DNA from 4 places in the Bacillus pretiosus genome. Region 2 is predicted to be linked to each of the others. Evidence: riboswitches for the same ligand, from Rfam matches in the RefSeq annotation. Region 2 holds a riboswitch; each other region holds the start of a gene.
What was found. Region 2 has a riboswitch for thiamine pyrophosphate ahead of tenA (thiaminase II). Riboswitches for the same ligand answer to the same signal wherever they lie in the genome.

Region 1 (3,180 bases), 320 kb from region 2:
GTTCTTTTCTATTTTTGTGAAGTTCCCTTTCCCTACAAGCTCCTATTTACTTCCACTACTAGCTTCTTCGTACTTTCATACGGAGATTCCGCTAAACTAATCGCGGAAATAACAGAAACACCGTCCGCACCAGCTTCTATAACTGACGCTGTATTTTCAATTGTAATGCCACCAATCCCAACGATCGGTATTGTAATTTCTTGTTCTCTAAAATGAGCTAAACCTTTCGTTCCTTGTACAGCTTTCGTATCTTTTTTCGTACTCGTTGGGAAAATAGGCCCAACACCTAAATAATCAGCTCCGTTTTCAATTGCCCAGCGTGCTTCTTCAATTGTATGGGTAGATACACCAACAATTTTATCACCCATTTTTTCACGAACAGAAGTAATTCCTTCATCATCTTGGCCAACATGCACGCCATCTGCATCTAACTCCATAGCTAGTTCCACATCATCATTTACGATGAATGGTACACCGTACTCTTTACAGACTGCTTGTAGTTCTTTCGCGAAACAAATACGTTTCTCTCCCGTTAAAGCCCCTTCCCCCTTTTCACGAAATTGAAAAATTGTTATACCGCCTTCAAGTGCATCTCTCAATACTTGTAGTGGCTCCTTCGCACAATTGTTACTTCCCATAATAAAATATACTGATAATAATCTAGACATTTCAGCCTTTGTAATACAGGGCATCTAGTTCCCCTCCTTACTATATAAGCTCAATCTTCCCATACTTCTCAATATCACCCGAAGTGGTATTCGCTAACTGATTTAAAAATTCAATTTGGAAACTACCAGGTCCCTTTTCCACTGTCTTAGCAGCTGCCAGTTCCGCAGCTACACCATAAAACGTTAATGCCGCTACTGCTGCCTTTACATAATCCTTTTCTACTGCTACAAATGCTCCTATTACAGAAGTTAGTAAACAACCAGTTCCCGTAACTTTCGTTAAAATAGGGTGACCATTTCGAATAAGGATCGTTCGTTCTCCATCTGTAACAACATCTTCTTTTCCAGTAATCACCGCTACTGTATTTAATTCATCCGCTGCCTGCCTTGCAATACTTACGACATTGCCATTTCCAACACCGGCGTCTACCCCTTTAATTTCCCATCTCTCATTAATAACGTTCGCTATTTCAGCTGCATTTCCGCGGATAATCGCTAAATCAATTTCAGCCGGAATATGTCTCGCAACTTCTGTTCGATACGATGTTGCTCCTGCACCAACTGGATCAAATAGTACTGGTACATTATTCACATTTGCTGATTTACCAGCAAGTAACATCGCTTCTACCTCTTCAGGACGAAGTGTACCCATATTTAAAACAAGGGCTCCCGCAATGCTAGCCATTTCTGCTACTTCTTCTTTTGCATACGCCATTACAGGTGATGCTCCTAATGCTAACAAACCGTTTGCTGTAAAATTTGTTACAACAACATTTGTAATATTATGCACGAGTGGATTAGACTCTCTCACCAAATCCACTACTTTACTAATTTCTTTCATATTCATCCTTTTCATCTCCTAACTATAGTGATGGGAGATACACAAAAAGGCACTTTGCGCGTACGCAAAGTGCCTGAACATGTGCTTTTACACTCTCCCTACGCTGGCATTATCCAACAGGTTCAAATGGTCAATGACGGATTAGTCATACTCTCAGTTTGCATCCACAAACTCCCATGTGTTTATTATTCATCTACTTCAAAGTCTACTCTTATTCTAGTAAAATAACAAGTTCTTTACTTTTCTATTTCATATAGAAGCAACTGATAAAACAATACGCATAATAAAGTGAAACTTTAATCAGTGGGGGCTTTGTTCATCCCCCACTGATTATTAGTTGAACCAATCGGGCTTTTATGGGCAGTTGATCCCCTACCTAACTTCTTGGCTTCCGCTGAATTTTGAGGCAGGGGTCTTACTGCCCGTTAATGCGGGATAAATAAGTATCTATTTCTCATAGTCTCATCATGGCGCATATTATGTTCTGTCGCCATCATTCACCCTCAAACAGATGTTATCCCACTAAAAAACGTTCAAATCTGGAGCGAAACTGAATCTCAAGAAGATGTATGCTATAGTTAACGTATGGAAATTTGAAAGGATGTTTTAAATATGGTAAAAAGCGTTGTAATCGCTGAAAAGCCTTCCGTTGCACGTGATATTGCGCGTGTACTTAAGTGTGATAAAAAAGGAAATGGCTACCTTGAAGGTAGTAAATATATTGTAACTTGGGCTTTAGGTCATCTCGTTACATTAGCTGATCCAGAAAGCTATGATGTGAAATATAAACAGTGGAATTTAGAAGATTTACCGATGCTACCTGAGCGCTTGAAATTAACGGTTATTAAACAAACAGGGAAACAATTTAATGCTGTGAAGAGTCAGCTACTTAGAAAAGATGTAAATGAAATTATTGTAGCGACAGATGCTGGACGCGAAGGCGAATTAGTCGCACGTTGGATTATCGATAAAGTTAAAATACAAAAACCTATTAAGCGTTTATGGATTTCATCTGTTACTGATAAAGCAATTAAAGATGGCTTCGCAAATTTAAAACCAGGTAAAGCATATGACAATTTATACGCTTCGGCTGTCGCACGTTCAGAAGCTGACTGGTACATCGGTCTTAACGCGACTCGCGCTTTAACGACTCGCTTTAATGCCCAGCTGAATTGCGGCCGTGTTGCGATGTATCCCGTCAATAGTTAGGGTGAAATTAATATTTCTAGTATTTATATGACTTGTATGATTTTCTCCCAAATTTATATGGTTATAATGATAATTTTAAGTAGTAAAAACCTCGATTTAATTGTAAAACACCTTTTAAAAAATGGTTATAACAGACTTCTTGTATCTGCCCTTTTAAATTAGACATATAAAAAGATTTTTTCAGTTTGTATTCGATAATTACGTTCTGAGATTTTCTTACACTCCTCCGGAAAATTATTATAAAGAAATTTCGTACTACATTTTAAGTCTTTAGCAATATCAATTATTGCCTTCACACCAAATTGTTCCTTTTCTGTTTCACTCAGATAAATACTAACTTCTTTATTTAGCCATCCCCATACTGTTGTTTTAGGTACACCTATGTAATTAGCAAACTGCTTTATATTTCCATTAAAGCCGCTTTGAAGAATAAAGGACAAATTTTCATATAATGCATGAATA
Region 2 (3,180 bases):
ATCAAAGGTTGAGCTAATTCTTCCTTGAGTAGGGAATTTGAAAACTGCTGGAATGGAAGTAGGTTGAGCCGTTTGAGCTTGTGATTGCATTTGATTTTGCACCACATAATGTTTTGCCACGTATCCGTATCCTGTGCCAAAACGAATTTTATACCAAGTTCCTACAGTTTCCACTACTTGTATTTGTGTACCATTTTGTAATGAACCAAGTAGTGCACCACTTGTACTAGCGTTGCCACGTACATTAAGTTTAGGTGTTGCAACTGTGTATTTCGTATTAGTTTGAACTGTGATGCCTTTTACTAAAGGCTGTGAACCATTAGATACGAATGCTTTTTGTACGTAACCTGTTTTGCCATTATGTAAAATTTTATACCACTCGCCTTGTTCTTCTTGAATGGTAACGAATTTCCCATTTGGTAATACATCTAAAATTGAAGATTCTAAATTAGGTTCAGAACGAACGTTTAATGCATTGGCATTAACGATGTATTGATTATTAGATTGAAGTTTGTTTTTTAGTAGAATAGCATCTTTTTGTACGTAACCTACTTTATTATTAACAGATACTTTATACCAGCCATTAGTTGTTTCAAGTATGTTTACCTTCGTATTAAAGCGAATTGTATCAATTGATGAGCTATTTGCGTTATCTTTTGTATGTAAGGCTACTTGATCGACTTTGACATATCCAGTTTTCACATTAGATAATTGTTCAGCGTTGGCTGTTTGTACATTTGTTTCTCCCATAGAAGGAAGTAAAGAGGCAATTGCGACAGTAGTTGCTGTTAAAGCAGTAGCTTTCATATTCATATAATAGAGACCTCCTCTAGTTGTATAGTTGTAATTTTATTATAGTATAAAGATATAATATAGTGGGTGTATTCACATAAATGTAATATGAAATCAATATAAAAATAAATTTTTTGAGGATAATGATTCCTTTTTATCCAATTAATTAGGATAATAATTTCTAAGATAGAATATAAGTATTATATAGTTTTGTTATTTTGTTGACAATTGGGAAAATTAAAACAGTTGATGATGTCTTATTACGATGTTATACTGACAGTGTTAATTTCATAGTTTGCTAGGAGAGCTGGTGTTGCCAGCTGAGAGTAGGCCGTAAGCCTTTGATCCTTTTCATTACCTGATCTAGATTATGCTAGCGTAGGGAAGCAATTCGGACACTAATAATGAGTCCCCGTTTCTTTGCGTATAGAAACGGGGCTTTTTTGTTTGAAAATTTCATATTGAAACCACTAGGGGTGCTTGTTGTGCTGAGAGAGGAATAATCCTTAACCCTTACAGACCTGATCTAGGTAATACTAGCGAAGGGAAGTGGAACAACGAATAAATTATAATTTTATTTGCTGTAACCACTTCTTATTTAGAAGTGGTTTTTTATTTAGATATATAAATTGAAAGGGGATAGAGAAATGAAATTTTGCGATAGATTATTAGAAACTGTACAACCAGTTTGGGAGATGAGTCATAATCACCCGTTTGTAGTAGGTATGGGAGATGGCACGTTAGAAAAAGATAAGTTTCAGTATTATATTATTCAAGATTATTTATATTTGTTAGATTATGCAAAGCTATATGCGATTGGTGTTGTAAAAGCAACGAATCCACAAGTAATGGGGAAATTTGCTGAACAAATTGATGGCATATTAAATAGAGAAATGACGATCCATAAACAATATGCAAAAAGACTTGGTATTTCTATAGAGGAGATAGAATCTGCAAAACCATCTGCTAAAAATTTAGCCTATACAAATTACATGATGTCTGTATCTCAAAATGGCACACTTGCGGAATTAATAGCAGCACTTCTTCCATGTATGTGGAGTTACTGGGAAATTGGAAAGCGTTTAAACGATATTCCTGGAGCAAGAGATCATGAGTTCTTTGGTGAGTGGATTCAAGGATATAGTTCAGAAGAATACGGTAGCCTTTGTATTTGGTTAATAGATTTATTAAATGAAATGGCAGTTGGAAAGTCTGACAAAGAGTTAGATCGATTAGAGGAGATATTCCTATATTCCAGTCGATTTGAATATTTATTCTGGGATATGTCCTATCGTAAGGAGATGTGGGGATTTGAGGAGCAAGAACATACTACAGTTTCATAATGTTTCTTTTCATTATGATGAGAAAACAATCATCAATGAATTAAATGCTTCTATACAAGATAAAGAGTTTGTAAGTATTATCGGACCGAGTGGATGCGGGAAAAGTACTTTATTTCGCCTTATTACAGGTTTAGAAGAGGTGAGTACTGGACAGATAGAGCTGACAGAAACAAAGAGCCATCCTGTAGGCTATATGCCCCAAAAAGATATGCTCCTGCCATGGAGAACGATTATTGAGAATGCTGCCCTGCCGCTAGAGTGCCAAGGTGTACAGAAGAAAGAAGCGCAAATAAAGGCAAAGGAACTGTTACATAAATTTGGTTTACAAGGGTATGAGACAAAATATCCGAAAGATTTATCTGGTGGTATGAGGCAACGCGTATCTTTCATTCGAACTTTATTAACAGGCAGGGAGATATTGTTGTTAGATGAACCGTTTAGCGCGTTGGACGCTTTAACGAAGGCATCTTTGCAAGAATGGTTGTTTGAACAATGGAAAGAGTGGGAAAAAACAATTTTATTTATCACTCATGATGTGGAAGAAGCGTTGTTTCTTTCTAATCGAATTTTAGTAGTAGAGCAGCAACCGATAACTACTTTAACCGAGAGGGTTGTACCACTTGATCGTAATCGAACAAGAAAAGATTTATATAAGCCTGAAGTGTTAGCGCTTAAAGATGAGCTTCTTAGTATGTTACAAAGGCAGGTACTCGTATGATGAACCGGTTGAAGGAGCTATTACCTGCCCTTACACTTACTAGTATTTTACTTGCCTTTTGGGAAGTAGGCGCAAGAATCATAGACGAAATGTACATTTTACCGTCACCGTCTGCAATTGTGATGAAGATATGGAAACTAAAAGATATATTATTTACGGTTCATTTGCCGGCAACCTTATCCGTCGTTTTAATAGGGGTGGCTATTTCTATCGTACTTGGGGTAGGGCTAGCGATGTTAATGAATGCGAGTAATTGGATGGAGAGAGCATTTTATCCACTATTAGTTGCCTCACAAACGATTCCGATTACAGCGCTTGCTCCGCTCT
Region 3 (3,180 bases), 1.7 Mb from region 2:
TAGATCAAGCTGTTCTATTTCAATATTTACATGAAGGATATTTTGAAAAATATTTAAAAAAGGCAAGATCAGTTTATAAGAAGAAATATGAATTAGCTGTTGGGGCGTGTAACGAGTACATTCCGTTTCAAAGAATGACCGGTGATGGTGGACTTCATTTATTTATAGAGTTAGAAGAAAAAATTCATGCCCGCACACTTTTACAAAAGTGTTATGAGCAAGGGGTTACATTTTCTCCAGGAGATGTTTTTTATTCTGATGGAGGAGGAGCGACTACTTTTCGATTAGGATTTTCACGTCTGAAAGAAGAAGAAATAGTTCGTGGAATCAAAATAATCGGTGATACAATAAAAACTGAAATTTGGAGTTGAGGAAATGAGAATTGGCGTTATTATGGGGGGAGTATCCTCTGAAAAACAAGTATCAATTATGACTGGAAATGAAATGATTGCAAATTTAGATAAAAATAAATATGAAATCGTACCAATTACGTTAAATGAAAAAATGGATTTAATCGAAAAAGCGAAAGACATTGATTTTGCGCTGCTTGCATTACACGGAAAATATGGAGAAGATGGGACGGTTCAAGGCACGCTTGAAAGTTTAGGTATTCCATATAGCGGGAGCAATATGTTATCTAGCGGTATATGTATGGACAAAAATATTTCGAAAAAGATTTTACGCTATGAAGGTATAGAAACACCCGATTGGATTGAACTTACAAAAATGGCGGATCTAAATCTTGATGAATTAGAGAAGTTAGGATTTCCGTTAGTGGTAAAACCAAACTCTGGTGGATCAAGTGTTGGGGTAAAGATTGTATATGATAAAGATGAATTAATTTCAATGCTGGAAACTGTGTTTGAATGGGATTCTGAAGTAGTAATAGAGAAGTATATAAAAGGTGATGAGATTACATGTTCAATTTTTGATGGAAAACAGTTACCTATTATTTCAATCCGACATGCAGCTGAGTTCTTTGATTACAATGCAAAATATGATGATGTTAGTACAATTGAAGAAGTTATCGAACTTCCAGGAGAATTGAAGGAACGTGTAAACAAAGCGTCACTGGCTTGTTATAAAGCATTGAAATGCAGCGTTTATGCAAGGGTGGATATGATGGTAAAGGACGGAATTCCATATGTAATGGAGGTTAATACATTACCAGGGATGACACAAGCAAGTTTACTACCGAAAAGTGCAGATGCAGCTGGTATTCATTATAGTAAACTATTAGATATGATTATTGAAACTTCATTAAAAGCAAGAAAAGAAGAAGGATTTTAAGAAGCGCTATCATGAATACTTTTGACAGTAACATGAAGTATGTTATGATGAATACAATACGAAAATTAAATATTTATCCACTAGGGGGGCCTATTATAGGCTGAGATCAAATGAGAATTTGAGACTCTTAGTACCTGATCTGGTTAATACTAGCGTAGGGAAGTGGGAAGACATTACTATTTTATGAATAAATACTGTCAATTTCACTTTCTTTACGTTTGTAAAGAAAGTTTTTTTATTTTACAGATTTAATAACTGTGGGTAAATACTTAAATTTTATACTTTATTGGAGGGATTTAAATGACATTTTCACAATCATTACGTCAAGAAGTAGATTCAATTTGGGAAGCTAGTTTTCATCACCCTTTTGTAAAACAACTTGGTGAAGGAACGTTAGATTTAGCTAGTTTTCGCTATTACGTACTTCAAGATTCATATTATTTGAGTCACTTCGCTAGAGTACAAACTTTAGGAGCTGCAAAAGCACTGGAATTAGAAACGACAGCTCGTATGGCACACCATGCTCAAAATACATACGAGGCGGAATTATCTTTACATGAGAACTTTGCGAAGAAACTAGGGATAACACAAGAAGAGAAAGATAATTTTATCCCTGCTCCAACTGCATACGCTTATACTTCACATATGTATCGTGCTGCGTATGAAGGACATTTAGGCGATATCATTGCAGCAATTTTACCTTGCTATTGGTTGTATTATGAAATTGGGGAGCGTTTAAAAGAATGTCAGCCAGAAGAGCCAATTTATAACGAATGGATTTCTGCTTATGGATCTGATTGGTTCCGTACATTAGTTGAAGAGCAAATTACACGGTTAGATACTATCGCTGAAAAAGTGACAAAGTCTGACCGGAAGCGAATGAAACAGCATTTTATTATTAGTAGTCAATATGAATATTCATTTTGGGAAATGGCTTATACTTTAGAAAAGTGGCCAGTGAATACAGAAGTAGAAGATGTCATTGGATAATGAGTAGGGGTATGGATAATACTTATGTATATGATTTCACAAAAGAAGTATCGCAAAAAGACGCATCAATCTAAGTGCGTCTTTTTTCAATTTATAAAAATGAGCCTATGGAAAAAATAACCTAAAAATAGGTATATGAACAAGGTGCATTATCTAGTGATAGGTCATATTTTGTAGGGGTACGTATTGAACTTAGTTTATAGCGCTATTTCTACTTAGATTTAACGAACAGAAATATAAGAAAGCATTGGAAAAGTTGAAGTTTATAAACGGAGGTAATGAAAATGAATAAGTTTCAACAAGAACTACAAGCGTTAAGCCTTAATGATTACCAATCTGGAAATATTGTGTATTGGGACCAACAAAACCAATATCCATATTACTATATTGAAGATGCTGCTCGTCGCTGTGGCGGTTGTGGTCGTTGTGGAGGTTGTGCAGGTCGCTGTGGTGGATTTCGTTGTGGTGGATTCCGTTGTATTGGTTGCTTCGGTTGTTTTGGTTGTGGAGGTTGTGGAGGTTGTGGCGGCTGTGGTAGTTGTTCTAATTGTTTTAGTGGTTTTAATGGTACTACTGATACAACTGGTACTATTGTAACATATGAATATTGATAAGAGAAAAAAGGAATCCAATAGTGAAGTATTATATAATTTTTATTAAAGAATTTAATAAAAACACATGTAGCATTCAAGTGAAAGAATGATATTTAGATTTTTAGTTGTAAATCAAGATAAGATATATAAAGCAATGACTAGACTTAAAACCTAATCATTGCTTTTTTATATTTTTACCATCAAATAAGGAATCTGTTGCTTCTAGTTAGTGGGTAGCGAAAGCAATTATTACAACTATGTAAGATTAATGTAATGTTAATCGATAGTAAATGAAGATACTTGAGTG
Region 4 (3,180 bases), 310 kb from region 2:
TACTCCCCACGTTTTTGCATCATCTTGATATTTCGTACTTAACCATTTTTGACTTTCTTGTACTAATTCTTTATTCACATCTGGAACTGCTTTAATTAAAATATCAGCAGCTTCTTTCGGTTCTTTAATTGCAAAATTATAACCTTCTGTCGTTGCACTCATAAACTTTTTCACAAAGTCTTTATCTTGCTTCGTATGTTTTTCACTCGTAATAATAACAGGACTATAGAAATCAAGCGCTGGGTCTAAGTCTTTCACCATAATCGTATTTAACTCTTTTCCTTGGCGCTTCGCTTCAATTCCATCCCATCCGTAATATATCCATTCAAAGTCTGCATCACGACCGATTGATTTAAAGAAATCTGTTTGTCCTAAGATGATTTTTTCAACTTTATTAAAATCAGCTTGATGCTTCTCCATGATTGTCTTCAACGTTGCTTCTTCTGCTGGTCCTCCCCAGCCGCCGTAACGTTTACCTTCAAAATCTTTTGGTGACGTCATATTATCTTTTTTAAGTGATGCAAAAGCTGAAGTGTTATGTTGAATGATTGCTCCTATAGATACAACAGGAATACCTTCCACACGAGCCAACGTTACATTTTCTTGTGCGCTTATTGCGAAGTCAGCTTTTCCGGAAGCTATCATTTGCTCCGCTGTCACATTATCACCTGGCTGAATAATTTCTACATCTAATCCTTGCTTTTTATAATAATCTTTCGCTTGCGCTACATATAGGCCAGTATGATTCGTATTCGGAAACCAATCTAATACTACTTTTACTTTTTGATCTTTACTTGCACTTTCTTCTTTCTTCGCCGGATTACATCCAGCTACACCTACTGCTAATAAGGCAGCCAACATAACTTTTAAACCTTTTTTCATTTTCTGCCGTCCTTTCTATATATCCATGGTGCTGTTATTCTTGCCATAAACTCCACAATAAAATACAGACATAATGTCACCATAACAATAATTGCCGCCACACCAAATACTCGGGCTGTTAGAAAGGATTTTGTAGCTCTTGTAAGCATAACTCCTAATCCTTCGCTTGCACCGAGCCATTCCCCAATAATTGCTCCCATTACGCTATATGTAACTGCAATTTTTAAACCTGAGAAAAAGTATGGCAGCACTGCTGGAAACTTTACTTTCTGGTAAACTTGCCATTTCGTTGCCTTCATCGTTTGCAACAAATTCAACATATTTTTATCTACCGTTTGAAAACCTTCTAAAATGCTGAGCGCAATCGGGAAGAAACAAACGAGTATTACTACCATTACTTTCGGTAGCATTCCATATCCAAACCAAATAATAAATAACGGTGCAAGTACAACGATTGGAATCGTTTGCGAAATAACAAGCAACGGATTTATTAAAATACGAAATAAAGGGATAACATCCATAATAATTGCAATACTTGTCCCAATTAAAATCGCAAAAAACAGTCCGATTAGAACCTCTTGTAACGTTTGCATCATATTCGGTAATAGTAAATCTTTCATTCCAATTAATTCTTGAACAATGGCAGAAGGCTTCGGTAAAATCCACGGTTCAATTTTAAATAATGAAACAGATCCTTCCCATATCGCTATGAGAAGGATAAGCCAAATTGTTGTAATTATTTTAGATTGCTTCTGGTTTTGCATATTCATCACGGTACTTCCAAACCTTTTCATCTATCGTTACACCAGTGCTTGGACGATAATGGATTTTAATAGAAGTAATCACTTCTTCTGCTCCAGCATCCACACAAGCTTGTTGCGCACGTTTAATGATATCAAGAAGTACATCTAATTCTCCTTCCAGCGTTGTTTCCATTGCCCCTACTTCATAACGAACTCCCGATTGTTGTACAACTTCAATTGCTTTATCAACAACAGAATACACATCTTTGTTCTTCGCTTGTGGTACTACTGAAAATGAAATTGTAACTTGTTGTGACATAGTAAAATCCCCCTTATAAAATGAAATATTAAAACAAGAAAAGGCTTTCCTACTGCGTAGGAAAGCCTTGTATGCAAGTTATTATAGAATAACATATGCTACATCACTTTAAGTAACTCCCTACGCTGGCATTATCCAGATCAGGTTGAGGGTCGATGTTTGTTTACATCCTCTCAGCCAATTGGCTCCCCGGTCCTTAATTCGTTTTCATTGTAGCATGATTTATTTTATTGAACAAACAAAAGCACGTATAATCATTTCATTTAACTTTTGAATTCCCCTATTAACTCTTGTAACTCCTGTGAAAGCCAGCTTAAAGAACTAGCTAATTCAGCTATATCTTGTACAGACATTTCCTGTTCTTTCATACTTTCTTCAATATTATTACTACTATTTGCATACTTATTTGCAATAAGTGATAGTTCATTTACAACACGAACAATATTTTGGCTATTTTGCAATATATCACTTGAATTGCTAGAAACAACTCTAACTTGATTTGTAACAGATTGTGCTGATTTTGAAATTTTTTCAAAGAAAGCACCACTACTTTGAAAAAGTTTAATTCCGGATTCTACTTCTTTTGAAGCTTTTTGTATTGAAACAACAGCTTCTTCCGTTTCAACTTGTGTTTCCCCTATTAATTTCGCTATATCTTTTGCTGATGCTTCCGTCTGCTCTGCTAATTTACGCACTTCATCAGCAACAACGGCAAATCCCTTTCCGGTTGCCTCAGCACGTGAAGCTTCAATAGAAGCATTTAAAGCTAGCGAATTCGTTTGATTTGAAATACCTGTAATTACATTTACAATATCACTAATTTCTTTTGATCTTGTTTCCAAAGAATGAATGATAGAAGATAAATCTTGTACTGCATTTTGTATTATTTTCATTTGATTAATCGTCTGTTCAATAACACCATTTCCTTTTACTGAATGATGCGTCGTACCTTCAGACTCTTTCGCCATTTGTTTTGCAATATTAGTTATCTCTTCCATCCTATCTTCCATTTCATATACAATACCTAAATACTTTGGTACTGAAGTTTCTTGTGATTGAACGCCAGCCCTTAACTCAACTATAGAACTTACGATTCCTTGGACTGCCATACTATTCTCTTTCGTACTCACTGACAATTCTTGCGAAGATGAGGAAACCTGTTCTGCTGTCTGCTTCACTTTATCTATAATTCCTTTAAACTTCTCAATGGTATTATTAAAATACGCATTAATAATA

Region 1: it holds a riboswitch for thiamine pyrophosphate, as region 2 does, so the genes downstream of both, thiM (hydroxyethylthiazole kinase) here and tenA (thiaminase II) in region 2, are expected to answer to the same signal.
Region 3: it holds a riboswitch for thiamine pyrophosphate, as region 2 does, so the genes downstream of both, tenA (thiaminase II) here and tenA (thiaminase II) in region 2, are expected to answer to the same signal.
Region 4: it holds a riboswitch for thiamine pyrophosphate, as region 2 does, so the genes downstream of both, ACU8YW_RS02290 (MTH1187 family thiamine-binding protein) here and tenA (thiaminase II) in region 2, are expected to answer to the same signal.

What each region holds. Positions count from the first base shown of each region.
Region 1 is NZ_CM129593.1:436,600-439,779, reverse strand. It holds gene thiE (thiamine phosphate synthase) at 33-692, opposite strand; gene thiM (hydroxyethylthiazole kinase) at 709-1,524, opposite strand; TPP riboswitch at 1,588-1,697, opposite strand; partial or broken gene topB (DNA topoisomerase III) at 2,122-2,694, shown strand; gene ACU8YW_RS02260 (hypothetical protein) at 2,877-3,180, opposite strand, start outside.
Region 2 is NZ_CM129593.1:757,422-760,601, forward strand. It holds gene ACU8YW_RS03875 (SH3 domain-containing M23 family metallopeptidase) at 1-813, opposite strand, end outside; TPP riboswitch at 1,083-1,194, shown strand; TPP riboswitch at 1,255-1,357, shown strand; gene tenA (thiaminase II) at 1,440-2,135, shown strand; gene ACU8YW_RS03885 (ABC transporter ATP-binding protein) at 2,104-2,853, shown strand; gene ACU8YW_RS03890 (ABC transporter permease) at 2,853-3,180, shown strand, end outside.
Region 3 is NZ_CM129593.1:2,483,102-2,486,281, forward strand. It holds gene pdxR (MocR-like pyridoxine biosynthesis transcription factor PdxR) at 1-371, shown strand, start outside; gene ddlB (D-alanine--D-alanine ligase) at 376-1,290, shown strand; TPP riboswitch at 1,363-1,468, shown strand; gene tenA (thiaminase II) at 1,591-2,280, shown strand; gene ACU8YW_RS12625 (heterocycloanthracin/sonorensin family bacteriocin) at 2,559-2,891, shown strand.
Region 4 is NZ_CM129593.1:442,455-445,634, reverse strand. It holds gene ACU8YW_RS02300 (ABC transporter substrate-binding protein) at 1-882, opposite strand, end outside; gene ACU8YW_RS02295 (ABC transporter permease) at 879-1,652, opposite strand; gene ACU8YW_RS02290 (MTH1187 family thiamine-binding protein) at 1,624-1,944, opposite strand; TPP riboswitch at 2,045-2,146, opposite strand; gene ACU8YW_RS02285 (methyl-accepting chemotaxis protein) at 2,208-3,180, opposite strand, start outside.